Regions from separate parts of the Exiguobacterium sp. 9-2 genome, predicted to be linked through region 1. Evidence: a T-box and tRNA genes for the amino acid it is inferred to sense, from the RefSeq annotation. Region 1 holds a T-box; the other holds one or more tRNA genes.
The links. A T-box is a leader RNA that pairs with one kind of tRNA and senses whether it is charged. The one in region 1 lies ahead of tyrS (tyrosine--tRNA ligase), so its partner is inferred to be a tRNA-Tyr.
Positions count from the first base shown of each region.

Region 2: it has a tRNA-Tyr gene. The T-box ahead of tyrS (tyrosine--tRNA ligase) is inferred to sense a tRNA for this amino acid. The anticodon was not compared.

Region 1 is NZ_CP142850.1:2,279,785-2,295,642, reverse strand. It holds gene VJ374_RS12065 (GNAT family N-acetyltransferase) at 1-483, opposite strand, end outside; gene acsA (acetate--CoA ligase) at 630-2,333, shown strand; gene VJ374_RS12055 (transglycosylase domain-containing protein) at 2,381-4,975, opposite strand; T-box leader at 5,124-5,331, shown strand; gene tyrS (tyrosine--tRNA ligase) at 5,386-6,633, shown strand; gene VJ374_RS12045 (biotin transporter BioY) at 6,678-7,205, opposite strand; gene rpsD (30S ribosomal protein S4) at 7,359-7,958, opposite strand; gene VJ374_RS12035 (GAF domain-containing protein) at 8,192-8,677, opposite strand; gene ezrA (septation ring formation regulator EzrA) at 8,900-10,606, shown strand; gene VJ374_RS12025 (amidohydrolase) at 10,674-12,233, shown strand; gene VJ374_RS12020 (MerR family transcriptional regulator) at 12,225-12,995, opposite strand; gene VJ374_RS12015 (NAD kinase) at 13,086-13,901, opposite strand; gene tpx (thiol peroxidase) at 14,067-14,564, shown strand; gene VJ374_RS12005 (class I SAM-dependent methyltransferase) at 14,665-15,573, shown strand; gene VJ374_RS12000 (acetate kinase) at 15,694-15,858, shown strand, end outside.
Region 2 is NZ_CP142850.1:150,388-166,245, forward strand. It holds rRNA gene VJ374_RS00885 (23S ribosomal RNA) at 1-1,005, shown strand, start outside; rRNA gene rrf (5S ribosomal RNA) at 1,052-1,167, shown strand; tRNA gene VJ374_RS00895 (tRNA-Asn) at 1,179-1,253, shown strand; tRNA gene VJ374_RS00900 (tRNA-Glu) at 1,256-1,330, shown strand; tRNA gene VJ374_RS00905 (tRNA-Thr) at 1,344-1,416, shown strand; tRNA gene VJ374_RS00910 (tRNA-Tyr) at 1,455-1,538, shown strand; tRNA gene VJ374_RS00915 (tRNA-Lys) at 1,543-1,615, shown strand; tRNA gene VJ374_RS00920 (tRNA-Gly) at 1,622-1,693, shown strand; tRNA gene VJ374_RS00925 (tRNA-Ala) at 1,703-1,778, shown strand; gene rocF (arginase) at 1,990-2,898, shown strand; gene sigW (RNA polymerase sigma factor SigW) at 3,023-3,586, shown strand; gene VJ374_RS00940 (anti-sigma factor) at 3,603-4,223, shown strand; gene cdaA (diadenylate cyclase CdaA) at 4,303-5,163, shown strand; gene VJ374_RS00950 (CdaR family protein) at 5,163-6,449, shown strand; gene glmM (phosphoglucosamine mutase) at 6,479-7,834, shown strand; gene glmS (glutamine--fructose-6-phosphate transaminase (isomerizing)) at 8,246-10,042, shown strand; gene VJ374_RS00965 (hypothetical protein) at 10,118-10,684, shown strand; gene VJ374_RS00970 (alpha/beta hydrolase) at 10,708-11,475, shown strand; gene VJ374_RS00975 (short chain dehydrogenase) at 11,514-12,113, shown strand; gene VJ374_RS00980 (hypothetical protein) at 12,153-12,326, opposite strand; gene VJ374_RS00985 (isochorismatase family protein) at 12,456-13,016, shown strand; gene VJ374_RS00990 (GNAT family N-acetyltransferase) at 13,030-13,512, shown strand; gene VJ374_RS00995 (phosphotransferase family protein) at 13,509-14,402, shown strand; gene VJ374_RS01000 (NAD(P)/FAD-dependent oxidoreductase) at 14,467-15,459, shown strand; gene VJ374_RS01005 (winged helix-turn-helix transcriptional regulator) at 15,519-15,851, opposite strand.

The DNA of each region.
Region 1 (15,858 bases):
ATGGTTCATCATCTTCTCCATGATCTTCCGGTAATCCCACACTGATAGTCCACTACCTTTTAAGTCCCAATGCCAATAATATTCAGTCGTTAGAATTAAATAATGTTCCATGGCAGGATCTAGCATGGAGATTTCAAGCAATTTTTTACCAATCTGTTGTCCGCGGAACCGAGAGGAGACTTCAATCGCCCCGAGTTCCAAGATGTACGGATTGTTTCCCTCACTCCATGTTTCATAGGGATCAGGATATAAGTAAGTCACATAACCGATGATTTCCGTTCCTTGACGAGCGACGATGATCCGTCCTTCTTCAAGGTCTGCAATCTCAACGAGCGCTTGATGTTGTTCAGCGGGTGGACGAAAAGCCGTTAACCCTGAATCGAGTGTATACGTTGCTAGTGTTTGACTCGGTACGGGACCTTCGATGTCAACAGGACCGAGTGATGTTTCATGCGTCCGATGATTGAATTGTTTTTCAAACATGTAAGCGTCACCACCTTCCTATTCATTATAGACGAAAGCGCTTGAGTAAAGAGAGGGATTTTTTAACAAATTGACGGCAAATGGATTGAACTGACGGATAACTAGCTTATAATAAAGAGGAAAACATAGAAGGGGAGGAACGAGACATGAAAGTTTTGAAAGCGCTTCCGGGGAAGCATTGGTTAGCAGAGTATGATGAAACGAACACGTACGACTGGAAAGATGCTGAGCAGTACTTTTCATGGGCGACAACGGGGAAAGTCAACATTGCCTATGAAGCAATCGACCGCCACGCAGAAGGCGAGCGGGCGAACAAGGATGCGCTGATCTATTTCGATGGAATGACGGAACAACGATTCACCTATGCAGACATGAAACGATTGACGAATAAAGCGGCAAACGTATTAGTCGATGCAGGAGTCAAAACGGGTGACCGGATTTTCATCTTCATGCCACGCTCACCAGAACTGTACTTTGCCCTACTTGGTGCACTGAAAGTAGGGGCGATCGTCGGTCCGTTGTTTGAAGCATTCATGGAACAAGCTGTTCGTGATCGTTTAGTTGATTCTGAAGCGAAACTACTCGTGACAACGAAAGCGTTGCTCCCGCGTGTTCCAGTTGGGGAACTGGAATCACTTGAAAAAGTAGTACTCGTTGATGAAGGCGTTGAAGAATCAGAAACATTACTTGATTTCCGAAAAGCGTTCAAGCAAGCATCCGATGTATTCGAACCGGTCTGGTTGGATCGTGAAGACGGATTGATCTTGCACTATACTTCAGGATCGACAGGGAAGCCAAAAGGTGTCCTCCATGTTCAAAATGCGATGATTCAGCATTTAATGACAGGACGTTGGGTACTCGATCTACAAGAAGACGATGTCTACTGGTGCACGGCTGATCCAGGGTGGGTCACAGGAACAAGTTACGGTATCTTCGCACCGTTCTTAAATGGGGCAACGAACGTCGTTGTCGGTGGACGTTTCAATCCAGATTTCTGGTATAGTGTTATCGAGAAGTATAACGTAACGGTCTGGTATAGCGCGCCAACTGCTTTCCGGATGTTAATGGGAGCGGGGGCGGACGTCGCGAATCACCATGATCTTTCAAGTCTTCGTCATGTGTTGTCTGTCGGAGAACCATTGAATCCAGAAGTTATTCGTTGGGGAAAAGAAGCATTTGATCAACGCATTCATGATACATGGTGGATGACAGAAACGGGCGCGATGATGATTTGTAACTACAAGTCGATGGACATTAAACCGGGATCGATGGGGAAACCAATTCCAGGAACCCAAGCTGCGATCATTGATGATCAAGGAAACGAGTTACCACCGTTCCGGATGGGTAACCTTGCCTTGAAAACACCGTGGCCATCGATGATGCGTCAAATTTGGAACAATCCACAAAAATATGAATCCTATTTCTTTAAAGGATGGTATGTGTCAGGCGATTCTGCCTATATGGACGATGAAGGCTATTTTTGGTTCCAGGGGCGTGTTGATGACGTCATCATGACGGCTGGAGAACGGGTCGGTCCGTTTGAAGTTGAAAGCCGTCTCGTTGAGCACCCAGCAGTCGCGGAAGCCGGAGTCATCGGGAAACCAGACCCGGTGCGAGGCGAAATCATTAAGGCATTCATTGCCTTACGTGATGGTTATGAGCCAACGGATGAATTAAAACAAGAAATCCAAGCATTCGTCAAGGAAGGTCTAGCTGCTCACGCGGCCCCAAGAGAAATTGATTTCCGAGATAAGTTGCCGAAGACACGAAGTGGTAAAATCATGCGCCGTGTTCTGAAAGCATGGGAGTTGAACTTGGAAACGGGCGATTTATCGACGATGGAGGATTGAACATGAAAAAAGGATGAATCACCGAAACAGGTGATTCATCCTTTTTGTTAGTTTTCAGAAGCAGCATCTTTTTTCTTTTCATCTTGTTTCTTTTGTTGCTCTTGCTGTTTCTTCGCATCTGCCTCTTTTTTCTTAGCGTCCGCTTCAGCTTTCTTTTTTGCATCGGCTTCGGCTTTTGCTTTTGCATCGGCTTTTGCTTTTGCGTCGGCTTTTGCTTTTGCATCAGCTTCAGCTTTTGCATCGGCAGCACGTTTTGCGTCATCTGCTGCTTTTTTCTTTGCCTCAGCATCTGCTTTTTCTTTAGCTTGATCTTGTTGTTTTTGTTGATCTTCTTTCTTCTGTGCGTCTGCCTCTTTTTTCTTTTCTTCTACTTCTTTCTGTTTCTTCGCTTCGGCTTTTTTCTTTGCTTCTTCGGCTTTTTTCTTTGCTTCTTCGGCTTTTTTCTTCTTATCTTCTTCTTTGAAGCGACCACTGTTTTGGAAGTCATTTGCTGTTACAGAAGATGGTTGCGTGAAGCGGGCGCCAGATTTGAAGTAACTGCTGTTCGCACCATACGATGCATTCGCCATCTGTGACCAGAGCGTCTGCGTACGTTGGTAGTACGTTGACGGACCGATGAGTGAGTTGTTCTGGTCGTGTCCTGTCCAGACGGCAAGGGTTACACCAGGAGTAGAACCAACAAGATAAGAGTCTTTGACATCGTTGGTCGTACCCGTCTTACCGGCCCAATCTCCCGGTACGTTCAATCTAGCTTTAGCGAACGTCGCTGTACCTTTCGTGAAGACACCACGCATCATATCAAGTGTCAGGTAAGCTGTTCGTGGTTCATAGATCCGTTTTTTCTTCGGTTTTGCTTTATAGATATCTTTTCCGTCTTTCGTGATTTTCGAGATGATGTACGGTTGGACGAATTCACCATAGTTGGCAAGTGTCGCGTAAGCACCTGCGAGTTCGACAGGTGTGATTTCCATCGTTCCGAGTGCCGCAGAAGGGGCATAACGGATCGCATCAGGTACTTCAACTCCCATATCGACGAGTTTTTGAATCGAATTCGACATGTTCATCTTCTCGTAAATCTTAACGGCCGGTACGTTCAATGATAGTTCTAATGCCGTACGAACCGTTACATTACCACGGTAACGTCCACCTTCGTTCTTGATCGGACGGTCGCCAGGTTGACGTGGTACAGTCTGGTAGTAGTACTCTTCATCATTAACGGTAGACCCTGGTGTGATCAAGCGATTTTCAATCCCGTTCGAGTAAACGAGGATTGGTTTTGCCGTTGACCCGATTTGACGTTTGGCTTGGAATGCCCGGTTGAAATCGTCAGCTTTTCCATCCATATACCGTCCGCCGACGAATCCGAGGATACGTCCCGTTTCATTTTGAACCATGACTGCTGCTGTTTCTTCTGGATCCTGTTTCGAAACGCTTTTTTTCGTTTTTGGATCGACGACTTGTTTGTATTGCATGCTTCCTGGAAAGTTCGCACTGTTCTTCGCAGGTTGTTGCATCGCTTCATGAATTTTTTTATCAAGTGTCAAGTGAACTTTGTAGCCGCCTTGGCGCAGTGCAACAAGTGCTTGATCTTGATAGTTGGCACGCACTTCTGCCAGTTCAGACGGTTTCACTTCATCTTCCTTCACACCATCTTGTTTCATCAGATACTTCGTCATGATTTTCGTCGCTTCACGTTCGGCTAAATCGTAGACATACGGATACGTATCACGAGAACGTTTTGATTGTTTCGCGAAATCTTTCGTAATATCATGCTTGATTGCTTTTTCGTACTGTTCCTTCGTGATGTTTTTCGCGACATACATCCGCTTCAATACTGTTTTCATCCGGTTGACGCTTGGCGTCAAGTCCTTTTTGACGACGCCACCTTGAAGGTAAGGGGTGTAGTAATAAGGGTTTTTAGGAATCCCAGCGAGAAAAGCTGCTTGTGGTAACGTCAGTTTTTTCGCGGATTTGTTGAAAACTCCTTGTGATGCAGCCTCGATCCCCGCGATATTACGACCGAGTGAATTGCGACCGAATGAGACGACATTCAAATACGCTTGTAAAATTTCATCTTTTGACATCGCGTTTTCAAGGCGCAATGCTAAAAGAATTTCTTTCGCTTTCCGTTCGAATGAGACTTCGTTCGTCAAGATTTGGTTTTTGATTAATTGTTGTGTTAGCGTACTTCCGCCTGTGCGCGACGCAGAATTCGTTAGTTCTTGTAGAACTGCTCGTAATGTCGCTTTTGGAACGACACCATCGTGTTGATAGAAGTCTACATCTTCCGTTGATAAAAGCGCATCGATCAAGTAAGGAGAAATCTTCTTGATATCGACAGGCTGACGTTCTTCATCTGTTGAGATGTTCGTCAGCTTTTCACCACTTCCCCAATAAATTTGGCTTGTGACGGCATAGCTGTTGACTTGTTGTTTCATCTCAGTCAATGGTGGTGCTTTTGTGTCCTTGACGAGCGAAGCGAAATAGCCGCCCGCTGCACCAACAGAAAAACTACCGACGAGTAAGACAGCTATGATGAGGAACAAAATGATGTTCCATGAAACATCATATGTGATATTTGACCAGTGCCGAACGGCTTTCGTCCGGGGATGATTCCAAAACTTGAACCAGTTCTCGCGCATAAATGATCTCCTTTGCATCTTAAACTTAGGTGTAAATTAATATTAAATCACAGATAGACGTATTATACCATAAATCTACTAATGAAATCGGACTTGACAGCGGATTCGCCTTCGACGTATCATGAAACCATCTTATTTTCGTATATTGCGTTAAACCATGATCGGAATATAGTAGTAAGTCACTCCCTGTGACAGAGACCTAGTGGTGCTGCGAACTAGGACACAGTGAACTTACGAATTACGCTTCCAGGAGTTTCTTGAGAAATCAAGCGGTCCGTCCCGTTATCGACGAACCAAGTGGTCCTTTTACACAAAAGGACAATTAGGGTGGTACCACGGAATATTCCGTCCCTTCGTTTTAGACGAAGGGACGGTTTTTTTGTTAATAGTGAACTTTAGGAGGAGAAACAATGACGTTATTAGAGGATTTAGAATTTCGCGGGTTAATTAACCAAATGACAGATGAAGAAGGGCTGAAAACATTACTCGAGAATCCGACGACGCTTTACACAGGCTTCGATCCAACAGCAGATTCACTTCACATCGGACACTTGTTGCCGATTTTAGTCTTAAAAAGATTCCAACAAGCGGGTCACCATGTCGTAGGTCTCGTTGGAGGGGCAACTGGGATGATTGGGGATCCGAGTGGTCGTGCAACGGAACGGTCATTGAACACATCGGATATCGTCGAAGAGTTCGCGAATCGGATTAAAGATCAACTGTCACGTTTCTTACCACTTGAAGGTGAAAATCCGGTCACGATCGCCAATAACTTAGACTGGACGAAAGATTTGACAATCATCGATTTCTTACGTGATATCGGAAAACACTTCCCGGTCAGCTACATGCTTGCGAAGGACTCTGTTGATTCACGTCTTCAAAACGGTATCTCATTCACTGAGTTCTCATACATGTTACTTCAATCGTTTGACTTCTTGAAACTTTACGAAGACAAAGGATGCCGTCTTCAAGTAGGAGGTAGTGATCAGTGGGGGAACATCACAGCAGGAATGGAGCTGATTCGTCGTGCTGGTCATGAAGAAAAAGCATTCGGATTGACAGTACCGCTCGTTACGAAAGCGGATGGTCAGAAATTCGGTAAGACAGCTGGCGGTGCGGTCTGGTTAGATGCTGATAAAACGTCACCGTACGAGTTCTACCAGTTCTGGTTCAATGTAGACGATCTCGACGTCATCAAGTTCTTGAAATACTTCACGTTCTTGACGCACGAAGAACTCGATGCACTTGCAGAAGAAGTCAAGGCAGCACCAGAGAAGCGCGTCGCACAACGTCGTCTTGCAGAAGAAATGACGGTTCTCGTCCACGGTGAAGAAGGTCTGACACAAGCACAACGTATTACGACGGCACTCTTTAGCGGAGATATTAAATCGTTGCAAGTCGAAGATATCGAAGATGCCTTCAAAGGCATGCCACGCTTTACACTCGGCGAATCAAACAACCTCGTCGACGTGCTCGTTGAGGCGAAGATTAGTCCGTCAAAACGTCAGGCACGTGAAGACGTCACGAACGGTGCGATCTACCTCAACGGAGAACGCGAGCAAGACTTAACGAAAGAAATCACTGAATCAGATGCAATCGGTCGCTTTACGATCGTACGTCGCGGAAAGAAAAAATACTTCGTCGTCGAGCATGCTTGATGATAAACGAAACGCTCCCTGCACATAGATGCAGAGAGCGTTTTTTAAGCTGTCCGGAATAAGCGAAGTGGCAACAAGCGAACGGCGATCGTCGTGGCAATGACGGCTTTGATCGTATCCCATAAGACGAAAGGATAGTTGATCGCAAAAGCATCTTTGAACGACAGATCGAGTACAGCCATCAGACCGAATGTTCCGAGCAAGTAGACTAAACCAAGTCCGAAGACGATCATCCCGATGAAGAGGGGGACGAAACGACGTGTTTTTTCAGCGATGAGACCGATGAAGAATCCGGCAATCGGAAAGGCGATCAAATACCCAACAGTTGGTCCGACGAATGGAGCAAGTCCACCTTTTCCGCCGAGAACAGGGAGACCAGCAGCTGCGAGCAATAAGAAGATCAAGACAGCAAGTCCACCGCGTTTTCCACCGAGAATGGCACTGACCGTCATGATTGCGAGCATCTGAAGTGTGATCGGAACGGCGCCGACCAGTTGGATCTGCGGCAAAGAGCTGACGGCTGCGATGATGGCAGCACCAAGGGCGATGAACGTTAAATCTCTTGTTTTCATGAATAAAGTCCTCTTTTCTATTTGTGTTAACTATGTATGTTTATAGGTTAACACAAATAAATAATTGGCGTCACTCTTTTTTTAAGACCAGGTATACATTTTCATGATATGTACAAAAAAAGCACCCACCGAAGTGAGTGCTGGAACAATCGATTAACGTGAGTAGTACTCGACGACGAGTTGTTCTTGGATTTGATCGTTCAATTCAGAACGCTCAGGAAGACGGACGAACGTTCCTTCGAGCTTCTCAGCATCGAAAGTAACGAAGTCTTTAGTTGCTGGAGCAACTTCGAGTGCTTCTTTGATAACGACAAAGTTCTTCGATTTTTCGCGAACTGAGATCGTTTGACCTGGTTTCACGCGGAACGACGGGATGTCGACGCGAGCGCCATCAACTTGGATGTGACCGTGGTTGACGAGCTGACGAGCAGCACGACGTGTACGAGCCATACCCATACGGTAAACGACGTTATCAAGACGTGTTTCAAGTAAGAACATGAAGTTCTCACCGTGAATACCAGGCATTTTGCCAGCATCGTTGAACATACGGTTGAATTGGCGTTCGTTTACTCCGTACATGTGACGAAGCGTTTGCTTCGCTTGAAGTTGAAGACCGTACTCAGACATTTTACGACGGCTGTTACCGTGTTGTCCTGGAGCGTACGGACGTTTTGCGATTTCTTTTCCTGTTTCAGTAAGTGAGATACCGAGACGACGTGAAAGTTTCCAAGCTGGACCTGTATAGCGAGCCATAATAAGACTCCTCCTTAGTGTTCGTTATTATTTGCATAAAAATAATAACGCCATCAAACCCACGTTACGCCCATTTCATGATGTGGCACCCTCGCTTGATAGCAAAGTTACACGATGCCCCTCCGGTTATTCACCGAGTCATGAAATGTGATACGTAAGCGATTTGACCGCTATCGTTATCATTTCTGCACTTTTACAAGTATACGGTGTGGACAATCGACTGTCAATCAGAATTACAGATGACGAAGTAGTGTCGTACAGAATGCTTCTAAACCAGCTTGGTCGACTTCATCGAAACGGTTGAATTCTGGGCTGTCGATATCGAGGACGCCGATCGTTTGTCCGTCTTTGACGAGTGGAATGACGATTTCAGAATTCGATGCCGCGTCACATGCGATATGACCTGGGAATTGATGAACGTCTTCGATCCGTTGTGTCGTTTGTTCTGCTGCGGACGTTCCGCAAACACCACGACCGAATGGAATACGGACGCATGCTGGAAGTCCTTGGAATGGTCCGAGGACGAGTTGGTTTTGCTCGGTATCCGTCAAATAGAAGCCGACCCAGTTGATACGGTCGAGGAATTGGTTGAGTAACGCGCTCGCATTCGATAAGTTCGCGACTTGATTGTCTTCTCCCATTAATAACGCATCGAGTTGTTTTGACAGCATGTCATATTGTTTCGTCCGGTCACCTTCATATGTCTTTGTTTCGAACATAATAAAATTCCTCCCGTGAAAAGCGTATTTTTTTTAGTTTAACGAGTTTTCGTGTAGCTGACAAACAATTGATTTTTGGACAAAGGATTCAAAACAGCGGAAGAAATCAGGAAAAGCCTCTGTAAATCTATGCAAAACGGTTGCGCTATACTATTATAAGGATAAGATTATTGCGATTTAGAGAAAATCTAAAGTCGTACGACAGAGTGGAGGTCGTGACAAATGTGGGCATGGGTGATCGGAGTCATCGTCATCGTATTACTCGTCATGCTATTCAGCATGATCAGTCGAAAAAAATACTACACGAAAATCGATGAACTTGATATGCGCAAACAAGGCATCGTCAGTGCATCGATTCCAAAGGAGTTGCAGGACTTAAAGCAACTACCGATGGCGGGTGAGACGGAGACGAAGTTCAGCTCCTGGCATCAAGCGTGGGAAGAGTTGTTAACGGTCCACGTCGCCCAAATCGATGAAACCCTTTACCGAGCGGAAGAAGCGCTCGATAAATACCGGTTCATCGCCGTCAAGAATGACCTTGAAGTAACGGAACAATTGATTGCGGAACTCGAAGGATTGATCGATGAGATGCTCGTCGAGATGTCGACGTTCAAAACGAATCAATCGGTTTTAGCAGAGTTGAAAGCGCAAGGGGAAGCTGATTCTGGGCAAGTTCGGAAATCGTTATTGATCCAAGCGAACTCATTCGGTCCGGCGCTCGCGCGTCTGGAGGAACGAAGTGAACAAATCAACGCGCACTGGAATGAGATGTGTCAATACGAAGCTTCGGGTGAAGTGACGAAGGCGTACGAAACAAGCTTGTTGCTTGAGCAAGAAGTAGCGACGACGCGTCAGCTTGTTGAACTCGTGCCGAAACAATGGAAGATTCTCGCACATGAATTGCGTCAACGGATTGATCAGCTCGGAGCGGGTTATAAGGAAATGTCGTTAGATGGGTATCCGCTTGAACCACTCGGTCTTCAATCTGAGATCAAACGGTTCGAGGAACAACGTCTGAGCCTTTCTGAAAAAATCGAGATGCTTGAAGTCGATGGTTTAGAAGAAGCGATTCAACAGTTATCAGCCGACGTTGATCAAATGTACGATACGTTCCGTCGTGAAGTTGATGCACGTCATCAAGTGAAAAAAGAAAATCAATCCTTGAAACAAAAAGCATTACGGATGCGCGAACGGATTCATCAATTGGCGCAAGAGTTCAGTATCTTACGTGAAAAGTATGAAATCTCAGCAGATCTTGGAATTCACTACGAAACGATCCAGCGTGACGAAGAGCTACTATTTGAAGCGGCAAAAGATCTCGATGAGTCGATTGCTGGGAAAATCATTCCGTTCAGTATGCTCGAAGATCAAATGCGCGATGCGATTCGCTTAGAGGAACAGTTGATGATTCAGTACGAACGCTTTACGGTCGAACTTCAAGCGCTTCGAAAAGAAGAGACAGAAGTGCGCGAACGGATCGTCGAATGGCGTCATCAGCTCTCGCAAACACGTCTTCGTCTGAAACGACTTGGATTACCGAACTTACCAACGGAAGTTGAAGAAGCACTACGTAATGCGAATCGTTCGCTACAGACGCTTGAGACACGGCTCGAAGAGTTACCGTTTAATGTCCGATCGATCGTTGCACAAAGCCAAGACGTCCAAGAAACGTTTAAACATGTGCAAGAACGGTTAGATACATTAGTGTTCGAAGTCACGTACGCCGAACGGCTCGTCCAGTATGCGAACCGATACCGTCGCCACGACAATGAGATACATATGTCGCTGACGATCGCGGAAACGAAGTTCTTAGCGGGAGACTATGAACGTACGATCGTCTTAGCGGAACGTGTCCTAAATGAATACGATCCGGACGCGATCGAACGCATTAAACGATCGTGTGCACCAGAGGAAACGTTGCACGTTTAAATCAGGATCGACAATTCAGGGTGACCGTCATGGTCACCCTATTTTTGTAAAAAGAGGAGTGAGTAGAATGGGAACACTATACGTAAACGGATTGATTCGAACGATGGCACATGAAGAGGACGTCCATTCAGCGATGTTCGTCGAGAAGACGCGGATCATCGCAATGGGGGAGGAAGGAAAACTACGTCGACGTTTCGGTAGACGTATTGATCAGATTCAAGACTTGAACGGAAAAGCTGTTTATCCAGCCTTCACAGACGCACATATTCATCTGATTGGCTACGGGGAAGCGATCAACCGTGTCGATGCCTCGCGTTATACGACGCTTGAAGCATTAGGACAAGCTTTCCTCAAGGCAGAACCAATCAATGGGATTCACGTAGCGGAAGGATATGACGAAACGAAACTTGACCGTGCGCCGACAAAAGCATGGCTGAATCAGTTGTTCCCGGACGCTCCCGCCTTATTAAAACGGACAGACCGGCATACCGCACTTGTCAACGATGTTTTATTCCAACAGCTCGGCTATAAAGCATCGACTGTCATCGATGGTGGAAAGATCGGCTTATCGGATAACGGCGAAGCTGACGGATTTTTGTACGATGCGGCGCTTGAACCTTTGTATGCGTTACAAGCTGGAAACTTAGAGCGAAACAAATCGTCACTCCGATCAGCAATCAAGAGTTTGTATCAATACGGCATCATTGCGGCACACACAGAAGATTTATCGTATCACGGAGATGTCGCGGAAATCCTCCAAGCATATAAAGAAGTGACAGAAGAGACAGGCTTCCATACACATCTACTCGTTCATCATCTTGTTATCGATGAGTTCGTGCAACAGCAACCAATTTTGCCATCAACGATGTCAATTGGTGCGATGAAACTATTCGTCGACGGCGCACTCGGAGGACGGACAGCTCTTCTCGGTCGTGGTTATTCTGATGATCCGACGACACGTGGTATCGAAGTGCATACACCAGAACAACTCGAACAACTCGTCAAGCGTGCACGTAGTTACGGGTTTACAGTTGCGGCACATGTCATCGGTGATTTAGCGATTGAACGATTCGTACAGGTGCTCGAGAAATATCCAGCACCAAAAGGCAAGCGGGATCGGATCATTCATGCGACGGTCGTTCGACCAGAAACGCTTGCACGAATTCGGAAGTTACCGGTCTTGATTGACGTTCAACCGGTCTTTTTACTGGATGACGCAGACTTTATCGTCGATCGACTCGGATTGAACCGCTTAGACTGGAGTTATCGTTTACGTTCGTTAGCTGAGACCGGCGCATTATTATGCGGTGGGGCAGATGCGCCGATCTCTGACCCCGATGTCCGGCGTTCCCTGTATGCAGCGACGGAAGGAACAGCGGGACGTGTCAATAAGGCGAATGAGACGTTATCGATGTACGAAGCCTTGTTACTCTTTACGAAAAATCCACATCTCGCGACCGAGACACATGGACGCAAAGGATTACTCCTACCAGGATACGATGCCGATTTCGTCATCTTTGAAGAAGACTTCTATCGCTTGCGTGGTGAAGCCATCTTGAATAACCGTTTAGTGGAGACTGTCCAAGCTGGTAAAATCGTCTATCAGGCAGAAGCAACCTTAGTTTGATGTTGCTTCTGTATAGTGCGAAATAGCTTCTGAATAAAAAGAAGATAGTCCAGGTGCATACGCATCGTAATAAGCGCGAAACCGTTCGTCGGACACGTACATCTGACCGAGTGACTCAAAAATAGATAACTCACATGGGTAATAGTACGTATCGATGAAGTCATGTTGTTCCTTGACGACCTGTTGAACGTCCGGGTCAGATGCCGCACGTCCGTCGCGGTAAAGGATCGTCAAGCGTTGATCGAGTTGTTTGTGCATGGCGCTAAGTCTTTCTTTCTCATTTGGGGTACGTTGTTTTTGTCTTTTTGCACTGATTCGATAGGCGTCGGTGTCACCGTAGTGTTGTTGGACTTCATCTGCATGTTGTTTTTCGTGCATGACGATCTCTTCGTGACGTAAACCGCGGAATAATTGTTCATCTTTCATGGGGAGTCCTCCTATTAAAGTGAGTAATGTTTGTTCAGCGAGTTGAGCGAGCATCTGATAATGCGAAGCTTTTTCTTGAAGTAGTACAATTTGTTTTTTCAATATCGTGTGATGACTGGAGTCAGATTGTGTAAGTAATCTTTGGATTTCTGACAGCGGAAAATCAAGAGAGCGATAGAGAAGGATTTGTTGTAAACGTAAAAGATCCTCACTGCTATAATATCGGTGACCGGCATCGTTGCGCTTTGGCACAAGGAGACCGAACGTCTCATAATGATAAAGCGTTCGTTTTGTGACGCCGGTAAGTTTGGCGATTTCCTGAGTGGAATACATCATCTGTGTACCTCCTTTGATTGGAGTATAAGGGGTGACGTAACGGAAGACGCAATAAAAAAATCTGCCCCGAGGAGGCAGATTTTTTTATTGTCATAAGAATGAGCGTTGAATCTTATGCCAAAATGTATTGTTCGTCAATTTGACGGTTTTAAGTTCTTTTTCAGAGAGCTGGATATCGACTGAATCCGTTCGTGTCAGGCTGAGTGCTTCGTTATCCATCCCGATGATCGGATAATCGTTTCCGTCCTCAATGATGCGTAACGAGAGTTTCCGTCCGCGGTTCAATAGGAAAGCAGAACCGAGTGTCCGGTACCGGTTATTGTTAACGGAAGCGATCTCGCTGACTTGAAGACAGTGGATCAATGGATCGACGATCGCACCAGAAAGTGACTTGTTATAAGCCGTAGATCCCGTCGGTGTTGAGATGACCATTCCATCCCCGCGGAATGTCTCAAACAGGAAGTCATCGATATAGACTTCGATTGCGAGTGATTTGATGATGCTCGACTTTACGGAACATTCGTTCAGACAGAGCATCGGTGGTCCACCGTTGATGGATGCTTCAAGTAGTGGATAACGACGTACTTCGATTTCGCCATCCGAGACACGATTGCCCGTCTCTTTAAAGATTGCTTCGACCGCAGAAAGATCATTGATATCAAAGTCACAGTAGAACGAGTTTGGTCCTTCAGCGAATCCGACATAGATCGCATCATCACGGAAACCTGTGAAGCGTGCCGCTTGCAAGAAAGCCCCATCTCCACCAATCGAGACGATGATGTTTGCTTGTCGATGATCTTGGACGACATTCAGTCCGTATCGTGTACCGACATCAATCAACTTTCGCACCTGCGTCTCGTGTCTTTGTGTATTTCGGTAGTACAGGTAGACATTATTTCGAGCCATGGTCAATTCCCCCTTGAAAGCGTTTCATGAACTCTTTTATTATACCTGTTTTTTAGAAAGACGGGTACTGAAGTCCATCAATTATGGCAGAATACTTGCCATCTTCGCAGATCATTCCTATAGTTAAATAGAAAATACAGTATATCCAATCAGGGGAAAAGGGGAATTCATATGGCAACGTTTAAAGGAAATCCAATCACACTTCAAGGTACAGCGGTTCAAGTCGGACAAACAGCACCGGACTTTCAAGTGTTAGCTAACGACTTATCGCCCGTAACACGTGATACATACCAAGGTGTTCGAATCATCAGTGTCGTCCCATCAATCGATACAGGGGTATGCGATGCGCAGACTCGTAAATTTAACGAAGAAGCAGCTAAAATCGAAGGTGTGACGGTCATGACGATCTCAAACGACCTTCCGTTCGCGCAACGTCGTTGGTGTGCGTCAAGTGGTCTTGATCAAGTCGTGACATTGTCTGATCACCGTGATCTTTCATTCGGTACACAGTACGGCGTGGCAATCGAAGAATTACGTCTGCTTGCTCGCTCTGTCTTCGTCTTAGATTCGAACAACGAAATCACGTATGTCGAATACCTCGAAGAATCAACGGATGAGGTAAATTTCGAAGCAGCACTCGCTGCAGCACGTGAAGCGAAGTAAGAATGGTTTACAAACGACGCTGAAGCGTTACAATGGAACTAATGATAGAAACGGCTCCCGCTCTACGGGGGGCCGTTTCGTTTTGGAGAGGATGACGTACATGGAGCCGTTAGAAAAGTTATATAAGGAATTAACACGTCAAACAAAACAAATCGAACGTGATCTTGATATGCCTTACCTAGAAGCGTTGACGACTGTGATTGACCGGTTGAACGATCGCCATACTGAAAATGTAGACAAAGAGGTCATTCGAAAGGCAGTATCGCTTGCTATTTTAGAAGGGATGAAACAAGCGCAACCGAACCATTTGCCGACGCCAGACAGCGTCGCTTTGTTTGCTGGTTATCTAATCGGGAAATTGGTAGGTAAGGAGGACATCCGACTACTTGAATTAGGAAGTGGAACAGGTGGTATGTTACACGCTGTCTTGAGTCAGCTTTCGACGGGCACATCTGCTGAAGCAGTTGAGGTAGATGAGACGTTAATTCGTTTATCGGCAGCGGTAACGGAATTACTCGACTATCCTGTTACGTATACGCATCAAGATGCGTTACGACCTTTGTTGCTAGATCCAGTTGATCTTGCGATGGCTGATCTCCCAGTCGGTTATTATCCGGATGAAGAGGCTGCTGCTTCTTACATCTTGAAACGAGATGAGGGTATGAGCTATAGTCATTTCTTATTGATCGAACAAGCGATGCAATACGTCAAACCAGGTGGGTTCGGTGTTTTTGTCATTCCGAACGGTTTGTTCCAGCATGATACGGAAGGCAAGTTGAAACAGTACTTTGAATCAAAAGCGCACGTCATCGGCATTTTACAATTGCCGTTAACCATGTTCAAACAAGAACAGGCAGCAAAAAGTTATTTGATCGTCCGTAATCATTTAGCCGGTATGAAGATGCCAAAACAAGCGTTACTTGCTGAACTACCATCTTTCACAGATGCCCGTGCGTTTGGTGGTATGGTGAAACAGATTGATGAATGGATTAACACAGAATTAAAATGAATTACGCAAAGTGATTGAAATCTGTCGTTAATTTGACTATTCTAGTTGTAGAACAGAAATAGAAGAAAACCTAAACAGATGTGAATGTTCATTGGATTCAAATGGAAAAGGGGAAAAATCATGGCAAAAATTATGGCGGTAAACGCAGGTAGTTCGTCTTTGAAGTTCCAATTGCTCGAAATGCCGAACGAAACGATGATTGCAGTCGGACTCGTTGAACGTGTCGGTAAAGACGATGCAATCTTTACGATTAAATATGGTGAAGGACAAAAGTATACAGATGTC
Region 2 (15,858 bases), 940 kb from region 1:
CCAGTAAACGGCGGCCGTAACTATAACGGTCCTAAGGTAGCGAAATTCCTTGTCGGGTAAGTTCCGACCCGCACGAAAGGCGTAACGATTTGGGCACTGTCTCAACGAGAGACCCGGTGAAATCATAGTACCTGTGAAGATGCAGGTTACCCGCGACAGGACGGAAAGACCCCATGAGCTTTACTACAGCCTGATATTGAGGCTTTGTGCATGATGTACAGGATAGGCGGGAGACGTCGAGCCCGGAGCGCCAGCTTCGGAGGAGTCACCCTTGGGATACCGCCCTTCATGCATAGAGTCTCTAACTCGCAGCCGTGATCCGGCTGGAGGACCGTGTCAGGCGGGTAGTTTGACTGGGGCGGTCGCCTCCTAAACAGTAACGGAGGCGCCCAAAGGTTCCCTCAGAATGGTTGGAAATCATTCGTAGAGCGCAAAGGCAGAAGGGAGCTTGACTGCGAGACCTACAAGTCGAGCAGGGACGAAAGTCGGGCTTAGTGATCCGGTGGTTCCGCATGGAAGGGCCATCGCTCAACGGATAAAAGCTACCCTGGGGATAACAGGCTGATCTCCCCCAAGAGTCCACATCGACGGGGAGGTTTGGCACCTCGATGTCGGCTCATCGCATCCTGGGGCTGGAGTAGGTCCCAAGGGTTGGGCTGTTCGCCCATTAAAGCGGTACGCGAGCTGGGTTCAGAACGTCGTGAGACAGTTCGGTCCCTATCCGTCGTGGGCGCAGGAAATTTGAGGAGAGCTGTCCTTAGTACGAGAGGACCGGGATGGACGCACCGCTGGTGTACCAGTTGTTCCGCCAGGAGCATCGCTGGGTAGCTACGTGCGGACGGGATAAATGCTGAAAGCATCTAAGCATGAAGCCCCCTCCAAGATGAGATTTCCCTTTGAGTAATCAAGAAAGACCCCTCAGAGACGATGAGGTAGATAGGTCACGGGTGGAAGCATGGCGACATGTGGAGCTGAGTGATACTAATCGGTCGAGGCCTTGTTCTAGCAGATGCTTGTTGATGACTTCAGTTTTGAGGGCGCGAGCCCGTCGTCTGGTGACGATAGCCAAGTGGTCACACCCGTTCCCATGCCGAACACGGAAGTTAAGCACTTGAACGCCGAAAGTAGTTGGGGGCTTCCCCCTGTGAGGATAGGACGTTGCCAGGCAATTCATTTATTCCGCAATAGCTCAGTGGTAGAGCAACCGGCTGTTAACCGGTAGGTCGTAGGTTCAAATCCTACTTGCGGAGCCAATGGCCCGTTGGTCAAGCGGTTAAGACACCGCCCTTTCACGGCGGTAACACGGGTTCGAATCCCGTACGGGTCACCATTATACTTTTTGTGCCGGTGTAGCTCAGCTGGTAGAGCAACTGACTTGTAATCAGTAGGTCGCGGGTTCGACTCCTGTTGCCGGCACTGTTTTTTCTCAATCGTATAAGTTTCCTAGACAAACTGGGGGGGTAGCGAAGTGGCTAAACGCGGCGGACTGTAAATCCGCTCCCTCGGGTTCGGCGGTTCGAATCCGCCCCCCCCCACCATGTCGAGCCATTAGCTCAGTTGGTAGAGCATCTGACTTTTAATCAGAGGGTCGCAGGTTCGAATCCTGCATGGCTCATTTCTTGCGGAAGTAGTTCAGTGGTAGAATACGACCTTGCCAAGGTCGGGGTCGCGGGTTCGAATCCCGTCTTCCGCTTTTTCTTTCGGGGCCTTAGCTCAGCTGGGAGAGCGCCTGCCTTGCACGCAGGAGGTCAGCGGTTCGATCCCGCTAGGCTCCACCAATTTTATTTAAAGATCTTAAGCGAGTTTCGTTCGTCTTAAGTTTTTTTTATATGAAATGCCAAGCATAACCAGAGTACGTACGCAAGAACACCGTGATTCCCTTCACGGTGTTTTTTTGTATATTCATGCGTTTTTTTGTTGAGTTGAACCACCTATTTGTTACCGCTTACAATACATGTAGAAGTGACTATGACATAGGGGGAATATCGAATGAATATCGCGTATATCAGCGTACCGTACCGTTATGGACAAGGAAAGCCGGGCACTGAACACGGACCTGCTGCTGTCGAAAAAGCCGGTTTGTTAGCGACACTTGAAGCACGGGGACAAGAAGCAGTACGCTACGGGGAAGCGGCTGTTTTATCCGAGGATGCGGTCCGAGAAGAAGATCCGAAGCTAAAGCGTCTTGAAGGCGTCGTCCACACGACGAATGACTTGCATCTGATTGTTCGCGATGCGTTATCAGAGCAACGCTTTCCGTTGTTAGTTGGTGGTGATCACAGCATGGCGATCGGAACGATTGCGGGGTTACGTCAGACTGTACCACGTCTTGGCGTCATCTGGTTCGATGCACACGGTGACTTGAATACACCGGAAACATCACCGTCTGGCAACATCCACGGTATGCCGCTCGCTGTAGCCCTTGGGGAAGGACATCAGCGTTTAACGGAAGTAGGAGGAACAGATGTTAAGCTGCAACCGGAACATCTCGTCTTCATCGGATTACGTGACGTTGATCCAGGCGAACAAGAACTGATTGATCGTCTTGGTATTCGTGTCTACGATATGGAAGCGATCCGAACTCGGGGGATGGACGCGATCATGGAAGAAGCGATTGCCTATTTGAAGGAAACAACGGATGCATTCTATCTTAGTTTCGATATGGACGGTCTTGATCCATCGCTTGTCGTCGGTACAGGAACACGTGTTGCTGATGGCATTTTCTTAGACGATGCGAAGACGGTGTTACAGCATTGTGCGGTAGCAGAAGATTTCATTGCAGCTGAATTTGTTGAAGTGAATCCTTTGCTTGAAGAAGGAAACGGAACCGCGGAACTTGCGAATGAACTGATCGGAGATTTACTTTTGGCAATGGAAACACATCGCTTAGTAAAATAATGGATAGAACTTGAACTCTTTTCATCGGGGTTCAAGTTTTTTTGTTACAATTTAAAAGGAGATGAAACATTTATCGGTCGACTTCGTATAAGAGATTGACCGCATAGAGCGGGGGGTATTCAAAGTGGAAGAAACGACACTACGCTTAATTGAGCGAGTGAAACAGGGAGACCGTGATGCTTTTGCGGCACTTGTTGATCTATATAAGGAAGGTGCCTTTCTTGTGGCTTTCCGGGTCTTGCGCGATCGAATGGAAGCGGAGGATGCGACACAAGAAGCCTTCATCCGTGTATTTACGAAGATCGATTCGTATAATGCACAATGGAAGTTCCGGACTTGGTTATACCGAATCGTTACGAACGTATCGATTGACCGATTACGGAAAAAGAAACCTGACTATTCTCTTGATGCTGAGATGTCAGGTACTGAAGGACTGACATTGTATTCACAACTCGAAAGCAAGGACACCTTGCCGGAGGACCAAGTGGTCGATAACGAGCAACGAAGTGAAGTCGGGGATGCGATTGCAGCTTTACCAGAAAAATACCGCGTCCCACTCGTCCTGAAATATATAGAGGATCTTTCACTAAAGGAAATCAGTGAAATGATCGAATTACCTGTCGCTACTGTCAAAACTAGAATTCATCGTGGACGGGAAGCGCTGAAGAAGCATTTTGCCAAACGATGAGAAGGAGGAACTCACCATGTCACGAGAGCATGTACATGAACGGATTCAGGATTATTTAGATCAAAACCAACCACCTGAGGAATTCGAGCGATTGGAAGCAGAGTTACGGGAAGCGGACGCGATGGACGAGTTCGAAGAGTATCGACTCCTTGATGCTCGACTGCGTCAACTTCCAGCGCCCAAATTATCGGCAGATTTTACATCCCGCGTGCTGGCACAATTGCCCGACCAGGTGGATACGCCGAGCGCTGCTTTACTGCACCAACCGCAACCGTCCCGTTTTGGAGGGAAGATGAAGCAATACCCATTGCTCGCGGCGGCGGCTGTTTTCTTACTTTTGTCGATCGGTAGCCTTGGTGGTTATATGGCACAGGAAGAACATGACTTATCTTATACAAATGCACCAGGCATCGTCGCTCAAAATGGTGAGGTCGTCGTGCCAAAAGGCGTCACGGTCGATCAAGATCTCTATGTCGAAGGCGGGAACGTCCGAATCGAAGGGAAAGTTAATGGCGACGTCATGACCGTTGACGGGAAAGCTTACACGGCGAGTGCCGGTAGCGTGACCGGAGAAATCAAGGAAATTGATCAATTATTCGAACGCGTTTGGTACGGAATCAAACGTCTATTTCAATAATCAGATGGGACGAGTCGAACTCGTCCCTTTGTGCTATAATGGAAACTGTTTAAATCAGATGAGTTAGGGGGCACGGTTGGTGAATTACTTCAGCTGGCAACCACTTCAATTTCAATTGTTGAAACTGGGAGAAAACGTACATTGGTACGATTATATTAATGATGTGATTGATATCGCGGTTGTGACGTTCGTTATTTACCGTCTCATGATCATCGTCAAAGGAACAAAAGCGGTCCAGCTCATTAAAGGGATTTCGGTCATTTTGATCAGTTGGTTCCTGAGTGGCTTTTTTGGACTCAAAACACTTCAATTCTTACTCAATCAAATTATCACCTATGGGTTACTGGGGATCATCATCATCTTCCAACCCGAACTCCGGCGTGGACTGGAACACTTAGGACGAACGAGTAAATTCTTCTCACGTAGTGCGATCAGTGATGAAGATGAACAAGTTCGAATCGTCGATGCGCTCGTATCGTCTGCCCAGTACATGTCAAAACGCCGTATTGGAGCACTCGTGACGATTGAACGTGAGACAGGACTGAGTGAATACGTAGAGACGGGCATTCCGCTTGGTTCACAAATCACGAGTCAGTTGCTGATCAACTTATTCATTCCGAATACACCATTACATGATGGCGCTGTCATCGTCCAGCAAGGCAAGTTAGCAGCTGCCGCTTGTTACTTACCGTTGTCAGAAAGTGCACATATCTCAAAAGAGCTTGGAACACGTCACCGCGCTGCAATCGGTGTCAGTGAAGTAACGGATAGTGTTACGCTCGTCGTCTCGGAAGAAACGGGTGGTGTCTCACTCGCCATCAATGGACGTCTGTACCGGGAACTCGATGAAGAATCCTTACGGACGAAGTTGCTTGAGACGATCGTTAAGGTCGAACAGACGAATACTTCCTTCTTGAACTGGATGGGGGCGAAAAAATAATGTTCGAAAAATGGTTCAATGAACGATGGTTTTTACGCATTGTTGCGGTCGTCTTAGCCGTCATGTTGTATTTGATGGTGGCAGGTTCGAATACGACAGGAAAGAGTGACGCCGCTAGTCTGTTGCCGATCGCAGGTCAAGGTTCGACGAAATTTGACGTGCCGGTCACGGTCCAGTATGATGAATCGCAGTGGGTCGCCTATAATATTCCAAATACGATGGAGGTAACCGTTAAAGGTCCATCGAGTAGCTTGACGATGCTTCGGCTTGTTCAGGATTTTGGGTTATCGATTGATTTAAAAGGACTTGACCCTGGCTATCATCGTGTCCGTGTCACAGCAACTGGCTTCGGAAAAGATGTCGAGGTGACGCCAAAGCAGGAGACGATTGAAGTCTTCCTCGATAAGAAGATTACAAAGGAAGTACCGGTACAAGTCGCCTTACTCAATAAAAACAAAATCGCTGAAGGATATGTCGCTGGGGAAGCGCAACCGAATCAACAAACCGTTGAAGTTACGGGAGGCGCAGAGAAGTTACAGGCGATTTCAGCGATCCAAGTACCGATCGATGTAACTGGTCGGGCAGAGACGTTTAAAGAGACGTTCAATGCCAAAGCGACCGATGCGAACGGGAATACGATCAATGCATCTTATCAACCGGAACAACTAGAAATCACAGTACCGATCTATAAGGAAAGTAAGACGGTACCGATCAATGTGCAGACAAAAGATGACGTCAAAAAAGGATATACCGTCGTCAAGATCGTTCCCGTTACGACGGAAGCTCGTCTATATGGAACAAAAGAAGAGTTAGAGCGTATCGGTTCCGTTGATACGGAAGCGGTCTCGCTCAAAGGATTGACGAAGACGACAGAAAAAACCGTCAAACTTGTTGAACCGGAAAATGCGACAGCGATGGATCCGACACAGGTCACCGTCAATATCGTTGTCGAAAAGGAAAATGCGAAGTCGACGACGGAAACCGTCGAGGATCGGGCAGAGAAAACGATTCCCGGTGTGACGGTCACGTTAAATGGGTTTGATGAATCGAAGTATACGATTGATTACAACCAAACGATTGATGTCGTTGTCCGTGGGAAAGAATCTGATTTAGCATCGATCGATGCGACGGATATCAAAGCGGTCATCGATGTGACGGGACTAAAAGAAGGAACGCACGGATTGCCGATTTCGTATCAGACGTCAAAAGCCTTTGATGTCCTGCGTCCGGATAATATGGATGTCACGCTAAAAGCTGTTCCGCGGACATCCGTTCCGACCAATTAAAACAAATTAGTGAAATGAGGAAATAACACATGGGTAAGTATTTTGGAACTGACGGCGTACGCGGCGTCGCAAACGTAGAATTGACACCGGAACTAGCATATCGCCTCGGTCGAACAGGTGGTTACGTGTTGACGAAACACGAAAGCACACGACCAAAAGTCTTGATTGGACGCGATACACGTGTTTCTGGTCAAATGCTTGAGAACGCACTCATCGCTGGTCTTTTATCAATCGGTGCAGAAGTCATGCGTCTTGGTGTCATCTCGACACCGGGTGTCGCGTATCTGACAAAAACGATGGATGCCACAGCGGGAGTCATGATTTCTGCATCGCACAATCCAGTTGAAGATAACGGAATCAAGTTCTTCGGTTCAGATGGCTTCAAGCTCGATGACGCAACTGAGCTTGAAATCGAAGCATTGCTCGATGAAGCAGAAGATACATTACCACGTCCAGCCGGAAAAGAACTCGGTTTCGTTCACGATTACTACGAAGGTGCACAAAAATATCTTCATATGCTTCGCCAGACATCGGATGAAGATTTCTCAGGCATCCATGTCGCGATCGACGGCGCACACGGTGCGACGTCAAGCCTCGCACCACGCCTATTCGGTGACTTGGAAGCAGAAGTATCGACGATCGGTACAACTCCGAACGGACTCAACATCAATGATGGTGTCGGTTCGACACACCCAGAACATCTCGCTGCCTTCGTTAAGGAAAAAGGCGCAGATGTTGGTTTATCGTTTGATGGAGACGGCGACCGCTTGATTGCAGTCGATGAGAACGGTGATATCGTCGATGGCGATAAAATCATGTTCATTTGCGGAAAATACTTGAATGAACTTGGTCGTCTGAAAGACAACACGATCGTTGCGACGGTCATGAGTAACCTCGGCTTCCATAAAACTGTTGAAGAAAACGGGATGACGGCACTTCAGACAGCAGTCGGTGACCGTTATGTCGTCGAAGAAATGCGTAAGAACGACTACACGCTCGGTGGTGAACAGTCGGGGCATATCATCTTCATGGATTACTCAACGACAGGGGACGGCATGTTGTCAGGCGTCCAGTTGTTGCAAATCATGAAAGCGACAGGGAAAAAGTTATCGGAACTCGCAGCTGAGATGCCGATCTTCCCACAACGTCTCGTTAACATCCGTGTCTCAGACAAAAATGGTGCAATGAGCGGTCCTGCCGTACAAGCGATCATTGCAGAAGTCGAAGCAGAGATGGCAGGCAACGGACGTATTCTCGTTCGTGCGTCAGGAACAGAACCACTCGTTCGTGTCATGGCAGAAGCCCCGACACAAGAAGCGTGTGATGCATACGTCGAGCGGATCGCGAACGTCGTTCGTGAGAACTACGCGTTACAAGAAAACTAAGCAGCCCGAAGCAGAGCGATTGCTCTGCTTCTTTTTTACAATTATTTTAGAAAAACAAATTGATATTTTTACAAAAAATAGGGATTATGCGTATTGAATAGAAAAATATCGGGAATAGTTACAAATACGTTACCTTTCTTGCTTTTTCAGATTAAAGTTCGTATGATGGTGAAGTCGGACAGAAACGGGGTCGGACAGAAACAAGAAGCGCCAGGGCTTTCTCCGTAGGACGAAAGCTGACGAGGTGGAGGTTTATCGAATGATTCGGCGGATGCCTCCCGGTACCAGATCCATACCGTAAATCGTTCTGAAATCGTCCAAGTGATTGGGCGGACAAACAGACCGATCGGGATCCTCTCAACAAGAGCCGTTTCCTCTTCAGGGAAATACTTGTAAATGGAGAGATGTAACATGTGCGGAATCGTAGGTATGATTGGACAGGTCAACACGAAAGAAATTTTATTAAAAGGTCTCGAGAAGCTCGAGTACCGCGGCTATGACTCGGCAGGTCTTGCGTTCGTCAACGACGGCGTCCAAGTCCACAAAGAAGTAGGCCGGATTGCTGCGCTACGCGAAGTCGTTCCTGCAGATGCAGACGGCACAGTCGGAATCGGACACACACGCTGGGCGACACACGGTGTCCCAAGCGTACCAAACGCGCACCCGCACCAAAGTGCGTCAACACGTTTCACACTCGTGCACAACGGTGTCATCGAGAACGATGAGCAGTTGAAAGCAGAATTGAATGTCGATCTCCTCAGCGACACGGATACAGAAGTCATCGTTCAGATGATCGAAAAGAACTTCAACGAGACAGGTGATGTCGCGGAAGCATTCCGTCAAACACTCCGCGTCTTGCACGGTTCGTATGCCCTCGCATTGATCGATGCTGAAAATCCAGACGTTTTGTACATTGCGAAAAACAAATCACCACTTCTCGTTGGTCTCGGTGACGGGACGTTCAACGTCGTCGCATCAGACGCAATGGCAATGTTACAAGTAACGGATCAATTCGTTGAGCTGCATGACGGTGAGATGATCATCTTGACGCGTGATAGCGTTACGATTCAAGATCTCGACGGTAACGTTCGAGAGCGTGAAGCATATACGGCTGAAATCGATGCATCAGATATCGAAAAAGGAACGTATGCGCACTACATGCTCAAAGAGATGGATGAGCAACCAGCTGTCATCCGCAACATCGTTCAACAATATCAAAATGAAGCAGGCGACATCACACTCGACCAATCGGTCCGTGATCTCGTACTCGGTCGTGACCGTGTCTACATCATCGGTTGCGGAACAAGCTATCATGCTGGTTTGATTGGGAAACAGTTGATTGAACAAATCGCAGGCATCCCGACAGAAGTGCACATCTCTTCTGAGTTCGGATACAACATGCCATTATTGACAGAGAAACCACTCTTCCTCTTCCTTTCACAATCAGGTGAAACAGCGGATAGCCGTGCGGTTCTCGTTGAAGCGAAGAAACTTGGTCACCCGGCACTGACGATCACGAACGTTCCAGGATCAACATTGTCACGTGAGGCGAACGCAACATTATTGCTCCACGCGGGTCCAGAAATCGCCGTTGCTTCAACAAAAGCGTATACAGCTCAAATCGCTGTCCTCGCTGTTCTTGCGTTTGACCTCGCTCAAGCGAAAGGGGTTGCTGTCAACTTCGATCTCATGAAGGAACTCGGTAAAATCTCAAGTGCGATGGAATCGGTCATGTCTCAAAAAGATCGTTTCCAAGAAATCGCGACAGAGTACTTGTCTGAATCACGTAACGCGTTCTTCATCGGTCGCGGACAAGATGCATACGTCGGGATGGAAGGTGCATTGAAACTCAAAGAGATCTCGTATATTCAAGCAGAAGGATATGCGGGTGGCGAGCTCAAGCACGGTCCGATCGCTTTGATCGAAGATAACACACCGGTCATCGCACTCGTGACACAACCACACGTTCACCTCAACAACCGTGGGAACGTCAAGGAAGTCGTCGCGCGTGGTGCAAACGCGTGTGTCATCGCAGCAGAAGGTCTTGAATTGCCGACGGATGCCTTCGTCATCCCAGCAGTCGAGCCACTCTTGTCACCGCTCTTGTCTGTCTTGCCACTTCAATTGATTTCATACTACGCGGCACTCGGTCGCGACTGTGACGTCGATAAGCCACGTAACTTGGCGAAGTCAGTAACGGTTGAATAAGAAAATAAATCGACTCCAAACGATAGGCGCGAAAGTGTCTGCCGTTTGGAGTTTTTTATATAGGAGGACAACAAGATGAATCGCTGGATCGCCGCATTTCCTAAACGATATGAACAGGACGTCCGAATCGTCCAAGCGTGTCTACCGTTTGCTTGGACGCGTTTATCACCCGGGGCGATCAAAGTAAATACAGAGCACGAACAGATACAGATTCCGACTCGCTTATATGTACCAGAGGTTGACTCGGAGCGGATTAAACAACTGACGTCGACTCAAAAAACGATGTTATTTTGCCTTTACACCCGTCACCATGATGGTCACATCCGTGAACGTTATCTCCGTCAGTTACTCAAAACAAATCAACAAGATGAATGGATACTCGTCTATATTCTTGAACTTGCTAGTGAATACGTCTGTGAAATCGTTGACATCATCGTACCTGTGATCGAGCAATGGGATCCGGAAGTGAAGCGGCGATTCGTCGAGGATGATCCGGCATACATGAAGCGAATCGAAGACCGGATGATCAGTTACTGGAATGCTTATTATCGGTCAAGTGGCGAACGACGATCTGAAGCGGACTACCCAGGCTTTCAGATTATAAAATCGTTACGGGAGAATACTTCGGTAGAGGAAGTGTGAAGAGATAAAAAGGAGGTGCGCCCATGATCACGAAATCAAAGGATCTGTACTTAGAAGGACCCGGACCTGCTGTTTTGCTGTTACATAGTTTTACTGGTAGTGCGAATGAGATGCGGGGGCTCGCTCGCTTTTTACATGTAGCCGGGTATACCTGTTACGCGCCCAATTACGCCGGGCACGGGGAATCGCCGGAGCGCTTGTTTGAGACGACGATCGAAGACGTCTGGCAGTCCGCGCAAGTCGGACTTGCGTTTTTACAAGATCGAGGACACAAAGACATCTTTTTGATTGGACAATCACTCGGTGGAGTGATGGCACTTCGACTGGCAGAACAGTCAGGATGTGCCGGACTCATCTTACTCTCGACGCCGATTCTTGAGCGGACGATTGCCGGACTTGAGCACCGCGTTCGTCGCTATACGGAACGGTATTTTCAATTTGACGATCGTTCGCCGGAGTGGATCGCAGATTTTGTCGACCGTCATTTTCCACGATCGGAAAAAGATTTACGGGCACTGCAACAGTTCATTCTCGACACAGGAGTCGTCTTGCCGAAGATCACACAGCCCATCGCTCTATTCCTTGGCGCCTTAGATGATGCGGTCTATCATGCCAGTCTCGAGCGAATCGAAACGACGGTGTCGAGCCGAGATCAGAAAAAGGTTCTTCTTCCGAACAGTAAACATTTACTGACGCTCGATCGGGACAAACAGCGTCTGTTCGAAGAAATCCTCGTCTTCTTGAAGACGCATCCGGTAGATTCCTTGAAACCATCATCTGCTGTGCAGTAGGCTAGATAGGTAAGCGATACGTGAAAGGGGAAGGGATCATGCGAATTTTAGTAGTAGGAGCAAGCGGAACGATTGGACAGGCAGTCGTCGAACGGCTGAGTGAGCGGCATGACATCATTCGTGCCGGACGAAGCGGAGCGGATGTGCAAGTCGATATTACGTCAGAAGCAAGTATCCGAGCGATGTATGAAACAGTCGGTTCTGTTGATGCTGTTATCAGTGCCACAGGTGGCGCTCATTTTGGTCCATTGACGGACTTAACAACGGAGCTTAATCAAATCGGAATCGACAGTAAACTAAAAGGTCAGGTTAATCTGGTCCTACTTGGTTTACAGTCAGTACGAGACGGAGGAAGCTTTACGCTGACGACTGGCATCATGATGGACGATCCGATTCGCCAAGGCGCATCTGCTGCGCTGGCGAACGGTGGGGTCAAAGCGTTCGTTCATGCAGCGGCGATCGAGATGCCACGAGGCATTCGAATCAACAGTGTCAGTCCGAACGTACTGATTGAGTCGCTCGAGAAGTACGGACCCTTCTTCCGTGGTTTTGAAGCCGTTCCGGCGTCACGTGTCGCGACGGCGTTCGAAAAAAGTGTCGAAGGGGCACAGACGGGGCAAAACTACGAAGTTTATTAAATGAAAAAGCAGGTAGCGAAAAATCGCTACCTGCTTTTTTTACAGACCGGATAGGATATAACGTTCGATTCCGAAAAGTAATAGAGTGATCCCGAGACAAATGAGTAAGTTGCGTACGAACCAGCGACCTGTCATCGTCCGGTTCATGATCAGTTTCTCCAGTGTCAGATTGACGAGAAGCACACATAAGAAGATGACGCCAAACCAAATCATCCAGACACATCCTTTCTTTCTTCTTAACGAATCCAATAGCTAAAAAGTTTCGCGCCCGTCAGGAGCAGGAAATCATTCAGATGAGCGGGAAGGAAACAAGCAGTCGATTTTACAAGGAGGAACATGACGATGAAACAAGCGGTCCTAGTGATTGATTTTCAACAGGAACTCGTTGACGGAAACATCGAAGAACGTCCGGTATACTTAAAGGAACAAGTTGCGCACGTCATCGAAGCGGTCGTACTCGAAGCAGACGAACGGAACATCCCAGTCGTCTTTATTCGGGATCTAGATGTCGCTGGCGGAACAGGACCCGGTTTTGCAGTCCATGATTCGATTCCCGTTCCAGCGTCCAGTGTCACGTTTGATAAAGCAGCGACGAATGCGTTTCATGGTACCCCATTGCTCGATCATCTACGCCAAGCATCGATTGAACATCTAATCGTCTTAGGTTGTAAGACGGAACACTGCATCGATACTGCGGTACGCAGTGCGACAGTACATGGTTTTGATGTCACACTCGTTGCCGATGGACATACGACGAACGGTTCTGATGTATTGACGCCGGAGCAAATGATTGCCCACCACAATCAAGTCTTGCACGGTCATTATAACGTCGAACACTTTTCGATCGTTCGTCCGTCAACGGAAGATGTCTTCACCCCAATCCACAATGACTACCGGACATGAAGAGGAGAATAAGATGATTGAATTACGAAAAATGACAGCGTCCGATTACGATCGCTACGCGACGCTCGTCCAAGATGAACGTGTCATGCGTTACATCACGGAACAGGCATTAACAGATACGGAAACGAAACAACGCTTTGAGCGAATCCTTGAACAACAGCAGCACGACCGACTCGGATCGTATCTGATTTATACCGAAGAGACATGGATTGGAATCGGGCACATGACCCGGAGTCAAACGCAACCGTTCGAAGCAGAGCTCGGTTACATGCTACTACCCGACCAGTGGGGACGCGGATACGGCACAGCCATTGCAGAGCGTCTCTTACAGTTAGCGACAGAAGAAGAGCTACAGGTCGTCACGGCGACGATTGATCCAGCACATGAAGCGTCGCGCCGTATTTTGATCGGATTAGGTTTTGAATCGACCTATGTTGGACCGATTGACGGTCTACCAGGTGAAACGCTACAGAAAATAGTGGGAACGACGGAATGACGCGAGACGAATGGATTGAACATTTTCAACTCGACGTCGCAGTATGCGCGACTGTCGACGAATCGTATAGTTCTGAAGTCGATCGTCTCGTCCTAACGGATGGTCAGGTCGTCTTCTTGAAGCGCCCGTATACGGCTGAAAAGTGGTACCGGGAACGTGGCTGGATTCATGCACTAGAAGAATTTGTACCCGTGCCGCACATCTTAGCTGAAGCAACTCCCGGGCAGACGACCGGGGCGTTCGTACTTGCTGCCTTAGCGGGACAGGCACCGATCACGATGAATAAAAAATTGGCGTACGAAATTGGTCGAACGCTCGCAATGCTGCATACGTGTACAGGAGAAGATTACGGCGAGTATACGGAAGATGGATTTTATGCCTATCCGGTTCAGGACTGGCGACGCTTCCGGAATGAAAAACTCGATGGATTCATGCCGTTCATCACGACCGAACTCGATCCCAGTTTTTTAGAGAACATCCAAACAGAGTTAGTCAGACGAGAACAGTCGTTACCGGAGCCTTCACGTCCCGTTGCCACACATTGTGACTTCCGCCTAGCAAATTTACTGACGGTAGGTGATCAAGTCACAGGGGTGATCGATTTCGAGACGACCCGCTACGGGGCCGTCGAGATGGACTTCACGAAGATCGTCCGTAATCTCAATACGTTCGGTTCCATTTACGTCACGGCATTTCAAGAAGGATACGCGACATTACACCCAGACGTGCCGTTTGAGACGTATCTAGCATACTATCGTTTGTGGGAAGCACTCACGGCCGTCGGCTGGTGCATCAAACGTGGACTAGAAGAGCACCGGGTGTTCTTTGAGGAGAACATCATGCTTATCGAGCAGGAATTACAGATGACAAGCATATCGGACGGGTATTGATTCACCCATGTCTTGGAAGAAACCTCTATACTTAGAGAAATGAGGAATATGAGGGGGAAGCGAGATGACAGGGAAACGAATCGGAATCATCGGTGGTGGACTCGCCGGAATCTTTGCGGCACGTCAATTGCAGGCAGCAGGACATGCTGTTGAAATCATCGAAAAAAGCCAGAGCGTCGGGGGGCGAATGGCGACTCGTCGGATTGATGAAGGAACAGCGGATCATGGTGCCGTCTTCTTCACGGTTCGGACGGAAGAGTTAGGACGCGAAGTCGACGACTGGCTTGAGAAAGGGTGGGTTCGTAAATGGTTCGGAACGGATTTTCCACGCTATGTCGCGACGGACGGCATGAATCAACTCGTACAAGCGATTGGTCGAGGGATTCCCGTCCAGTTGAATGAACAGGTCACGCATATTACGGCAATGGAGGACGAACTCGTCACACAAGCGACGGATCATCAAGGTGCGTATGATGCGTTACTTGTGACGGCGCCTGTACCGCAAGCATATGAACTGTTGCAGGCTTCTGATCTGGCGCTCGGAGAGGACGATCATGAGCAGTTACGCCAAGTGACGTTCGAGCCGACATTCGTGGGTCTGTTTGAAATCAAAGAGCGACTGACGATCGGGGAAGTCGGCCTACAAGACGAACAACTCGTCGATGGGATGTTAAAACTCGTCAATAATGCCGAGAAACAGATTTCGAAGACGACACTCCTGAGCGTCTATATGACAGCTCGCTTCAGTGAAGACTGGTACGAGCGCCCAGAAGAAGAGACACTCGCGGAAGTCGAGCGTCTGTTACAACAGCAACTCGGACCAGTGACGATTATCTCCCGCCAGCTCAAGCGTTGGCGTTACGCTCAGGCACGCGCAGTTTACCGGACACCGCATTTGAAACTGTCGTCACATCCACTTTGGCTTGCTGGTGATGCGTTCCTTGAAGCCGATGATGCGTCAGGACGGACGCGCGTCGAGAGCGCTATCATCTCCGGATTACGTGTCGCAGAAGCGATCGACACCCACTTACGTCAGACGGTAACAGCGACGGAATGAACGAAAACATGCACTTCTTTTCTGACTCGAGAAGAAGCGCATTTTTTTGTTACTCACGATCATTTCACCTGAAAGTGTTGTTCACTCCAAGCTGCCATGTGATCAAGAATTGGTAAAAAACTATGACCAGCATCCGTTAGAGAATATTCAACACGAGGGGGAACTTCGCCAAAGACGTGCCGTTGAATCAACCCATCCGCTTCAAGCTCACGTAGCTGACGTGTCAATGTTCCCTTAGAGATACCTGTTAATTGTTGCAGTTCATGAAAACGATGTGTCCCGTGTGTCAGGTGCCACAGCAAGATGATCTTCCATTTGCCAGCGACCATCTGTTGGACCCGAGTGACTGGACAGGCAGTGCGTTGATTGGTCGTTGTATCGAATACAGCCACATTCATC